DNA from 2 places in the Oceanicaulis sp. UBA6590 genome. Region 2 is predicted to be linked to the other one. Evidence: predicted binding sites of a transcription regulator. Region 2 holds the regulator's gene; the other holds the start of a gene.

Region 1 (2,465 bases), on a different contig from region 2:
CGATCTCGACGACATGGCCGACCAGCTGCGCCAGCTTCAGAAAATGGGCGGCGTTGCAGGGCTGATGGGCTTCCTGCCGGGCATGAACAAGGCGGCGAAGGCCCAGATGGCCAATGCCGGCTTTGACGACAAGATGCTCAAGCGCCAGGAAGCGATCATCCTGTCGATGACCAAGGAAGAGCGCGCCAAACCGGATCTGCTCAAGGCCAGCCGCAAGCGCCGTATTGCGCTCGGCTCGGGCGTTGAGGTGCCGGAGGTGAACAAGCTCTTGAAAATGCACCGCCAGATGGCGGACATGATGAAGAAGATGGGCAAGAAGGGCAAAAAAGGGGGTTTCCCCGGCATGCCCGGAATGCCGGGTATGGGCGGCGGCATGGCCGGCATGGGTGGCGGCATGCCTCCAGGGCTTGGCGATGCGGCGTCCGATCTTCTCAAGGGACAAGCGCCCAAGGGCGCAGACCTGCCGGGGCTGGGCGGCCCAGGCAAACAGGGCCTGCCAGGCATTGGCGGACCCCTGGGGCCGGATGGCCTACCGCTCGGCCTCTCGAAGAAAAAATGACCTTAAAGGACCACAACCATGTCTGTTAAAATTCGTCTCGCCCGCGGCGGCGCCAAGAAGCGTCCGTACTACCGCATCGTCGTCACCGATTCCCGCATGCCGCGCGATGGCCGCTTCATCGAGAAGATCGGCCACTACAACCCGATGCTGCCGAAAGACCACGAGAACCGCATCTCCGTGGACACCGAGAAAGCCGCCGAGTGGATCAAGAAGGGCGCCCAGCCGTCTGACCGCGTCGCGCGCTTCCTGAAAGACGCTGGCGTCTATGAATGGACCCACGGCAACAACCCGAAAAAGGGCGAGCCTGGCGAGAAAGCCAAAGAGCGCGCGGCTGAACGCGCTGAAAAAGAAGAAGCCAAGAAGGCGGCTGAAGCTGAAGCCGCTGCGGCTCCGGCTGAAGACGCCCCGGCCGAAGAAGCTGCTGAAGAAGCGTCTGAATAAGACCTTTTGCTTCCGGCATTTGATCAACCCCGCCGTGGAAACGCGGCGGGGTTTTTCACATCTGGAGTCAGGGATTCACGCCGCGATCTGACTCTTCCCGCTTTCCCGGTGAACGCATTTGTTCTAGTTTTGTTCTGTAGCGGACAGCCGCCTGCGGAACATGAACCATGCGCAAGCCAGAGACCATCGAGCAGCTCTATCTCGACTTTGACAGCTTCTTTGCGAGCGTCGAGCAATACGCCGATCCGCGCCTGCGGGGCCGCCCGGTCGGGGTGATCCCCATGCAGGGCGCGCGCAATACCTGCATCATCGCCGCCTCCAAGGAAGCCAAGGCGAAAGGCGCAAGCTCGGTGATGACCGTGCGCGAAGCCCGCGAGGCGGTGCCCGACATGATCCTGGTGGATCAGAAGCCCGATCTTTATCGCCGCATGCACGCTTTGATGGTCGCCGAGATCCGGGCCGTGCTGCCCATTGGCGCGGTGAAATCCATTGACGAGCTGACCTGCCCGCTCGACGGGCGGGCCATCGCCGATCCTGAAGGCGTTTCGAACGCGATCAAGGCGCGCATTGCGGCGCAGACCGACGGCGTCGTCACCTGCTCGATCGGCATGGCGCCCAATCGCTTTCTCGCCAAGATGGCCTGCAAGCTGGGCAAACCCGACGGCCTGACCATCTGGCCGCCCGAGGATTTGCCGGGGCCCTTGCTCAAACGTCCGCTCGACGAAGCGCCGGGCATTGGCTCCTCCATGCGCAAGCGCCTTCTGAAGGCGGGCGTGGCGGACATGAAGGCGCTCTGGGCGCTGCAGCCCAAGCAGATGCGCGCCCTGTGGCGCAATGTGGCGGGCGAGCGCTTCTGGTACGCCCTGCACGGCTATGCGGTCCAGGCCGAGCCCGCCAAGCGGCGCATGTATGGCCATGGCCGCGTCCTGCCGCCCAGCCACCGCACCTGGCCCAGCGCCTATGACTGCGCGCGATTGCTGACGGTGAAGGCCGCCCGCCGCATGCGTCGGGACGGCCGCACCGCCGGGCGCATGGGCCTGTGGCTGCGCCATATCGAGGGCGGGTGGAGCGGGGAATTGCCCCTGCACAGCGCCCGCACCGATCGCGATTGCCTCAAGGCGCTCGACACGCTGTGGGCCGCCGCCCAGCGGGCGGACCCGCGCGCGCGCCCCATGCGGGCCGGCATGTATCTGGCCGATCTTGATGATCCCGGCGTCACCCAGACCGACTGGCTGATTGACGACAAGCCCGAGGATCGCGCCCGCCGCAACGCCCTGCAGGACGCCATCGACTCCATCAATAGCCGCTACGCCAAGTCGCTGGTGACCCAGGGCGTCTGGACCCCGCCGCCCGGCGGCTATGCCGGCGGCAAGATCGCTTTCACACGCATTCCCTATGCCGAGGACTTCTGGTGATGACCTGGAAAACCGAACTGCGCCTTGACGATCTCGACCCGCACAGCCGG
Region 2 (2,465 bases):
CTCCGCTGTGACACTCTGGGCTGTACCGGTCGAACGGCCGAGGGATTGCTGCTGGCTGTCACAGGATCTGCGGAATCACTGGAGTCGGATTGTGCCTACGCGGATCTGATCGTGTTTGACGGCGAGGTCTCCGCGTGGCGCAAGCGAAGATGCCGGGCGCTGGTGCTGGATGACGCCGCCCGCGCCGAATTGGGCGGAATGGAGTTCTGGGTTCAGGACGGGCAGGTCGTGCGCATGCGCAGCGCTCAGGCGATGCGGCGGGAACGCTTGTGGGGGAGAGGTTCTGAAACCTGATCGCTAGAGCGCTTGCAGGCCGCGTTGCTCCATGCGCCAGAGCAGGGCGTCAACCCGGTCCTGGCCAAAGAAGGGTTCGCCCTCAAAGACCATCAAAGGCACGCCCCAATGGCCGGCGGCGTCCTGGTTGGCTTCATTCTCGATGATCTGCCTGTCGATGCGGTCAGACTGCGCATCGGATTCGGCATTGAGCCAGTCCGCATCCAGTCCGGCCGTGCTGGCGGCGTCATCCAGGGCGCCGTCATCGGTCCAGGGGGTGTTGAACCCGGCGCTGGTTCCGCCCCAGATCCGGCGGCTGGCGGCGGCGATATAGGCGAGCCCATCGCCGGCTTCAGCGGCGAGAACGCCCAGACGATTGAGATAGGCGATACGCGGCTGATCGGCCGCGATCTTCAGGGTCGCGAGATCCTGAACAATGGGATCGGGTGAGGGCGCAGAGATGGGCAGCCCCAGACGCTCCGCCTCGCGCGCCACGTCGATGAGGACATAATGGATCCACCGCGGATCGCGCTCTTCAAAGAAGTGCGGACTCCTGACGGCCAACGGACGAACGATGCGGACATCCACCGTGAAGGCGTACCGCTCCCGCAGCTCAAGAAGTCGTTGCGCGGCGATATAGCTGTAGGGGCTTCGGAAGGACCAGTAGAGGTCAAGGCTGAGCGGTGCGGCGTCGGTCATGAGTCTGGCGTCCTCAAAAGGGTGCGCCAGACTATCCTCGCTCGATCAGCGCGCCTAGTGATAGCGGCGGATGAGGCCCACGAGACGCCCCTGAACCTTCACCTCGTTCGGGCCGAAGATACGGGTCTCATAGGCGGGGTTCGCCGCTTCGAGCGCAATCGAGCCGCCCTTCTTGCGCAGCTTCTTCAATGTGGCTTCCTCGTCATGGACGAGGGCGACCACGATGTCGCCGGTATTGGCGGTGTCGCCGCGCTTGATGATCACAAGGTCGCCATCCAGGATTCCGGCCTCGATCATGGAATCGCCGTGCACTTCCAGCGCGAAGTGCTCGCCGCCCGAAATCATCTCGGCGGGAACGGGCAGGCGATCGGTTTCATGCTGGATCGCCTCGATGGGCACGCCCGCAGCGATCCGGCCGAGAACCGGCACTTCCACGCCATGGCTGCGCTCGTCAGAGGCGCTGGATCCGAAGTCCGCGCTGACGACGTTGGTCTTCAAGGGGGCGGGCGAATTGCCGGACCCGCCCTGGGGCAGCTTGAGCACTTCCAGCGCGCGGGCGCGATGAGCGAGGCGGCGGATGAAGCCGCGTTCCTCGAGCGCCGAGACCAGACGGTGAACGCCGGATTTGGAGGCGAGGTTCAGCGCCTCCTTCATTTCATCAAAGGAAGGCGATACGCCGTCTTCGGACAGACGCTTGTTGATGTAGAGCAAAAGCTCGTGCTGCTTTTTGGTCAGCATGATCGCCTCTTGGAACAAAATAGAAACTCTAGAAGTGTTCTATGCATGTTCCATCTTAACGTCAAGTGAAGGCCCAGCGTCAGGCGCGCCCCATGAGGGTGCGCGTCGCCAACGTCACATCCTCCTGCCGCATCAGGCTTTCGCCCACCAGCAGAGCCTTGGCGCCAGCCTCCTGCAAACGCACCGCGTCGTCACGGATGAAAATGCCGCTTTCGGCCACCAGAACGCGATCATCGCCCACAATGGGAGCAAGGGTTTCAAAGGTTTCCAGGCTGGTTTCAAAGGTGCGAAGATTGCGGTTGTTCACCCCCACGAGCGGGCTCGGCAGGGCGAGGGCGCGCTTCATTTCGTCCGCGTCGTGCACCTCGACGAGGGCATCCATGCCCCATTTGAACGCTTCCTCGATCAGGTCCGCGGCGAGGGAATCATCCACGCTCGCGAGAATCACCAGAATGCAGTCCGCACCCAGCGCCCGTGATTCGGCCACTTGCCACCGATCATAGAGAAAGTCCTTGCGCAGGACGGGCAGGTCGACCGCCGCGCGGGCGGCGATGAGATAATCGTCATGGCCCTGAAAGCTCGGCGCGTCGGTCAGCACGGACAGGCAGCTTGCGCCGCCGTCCTCATAGGCCTTGGCGAGTACCGGCGGATTGAAGTCCGCCCGGATCAGGCCTTTCGAGGGGCTGGCTTTCTTCACTTCCGCGATCAGGCCCAGACCGTTCGCGTTCGCATCGCGTTCCAGCGCCGCCTTGAAG

The links. The regulator LexA, encoded in region 2, represses DNA repair genes until DNA is damaged. The targets are predictions, from matches to a motif close to ATGTTCCNCTTGTGTTCC.
Region 1: B2Z70_RS10175 (Y-family DNA polymerase) is a predicted target of LexA. The motif match lies at 1,119-1,136, and genes of this name have one in related genera.

The regions. Positions count from the first base shown of each region.
Region 1 covers NZ_DJIQ01000045.1:60,207-62,671, forward strand. The annotation lists gene ffh (signal recognition particle protein) at 1-559, shown strand, start outside; gene rpsP (30S ribosomal protein S16) at 578-1,000, shown strand; gene B2Z70_RS10175 (Y-family DNA polymerase) at 1,168-2,415, shown strand; gene B2Z70_RS10180 (hypothetical protein) at 2,415-2,465, shown strand, end outside.
Region 2 covers NZ_DJIQ01000027.1:43,205-45,669, reverse strand. The annotation lists gene B2Z70_RS06085 (ComEC/Rec2 family competence protein) at 1-294, shown strand, start outside; gene B2Z70_RS06080 (2-hydroxychromene-2-carboxylate isomerase) at 298-972, opposite strand; gene lexA (transcriptional repressor LexA) at 1,027-1,710, opposite strand; gene trpC (indole-3-glycerol phosphate synthase TrpC) at 1,790-2,465, opposite strand, start outside.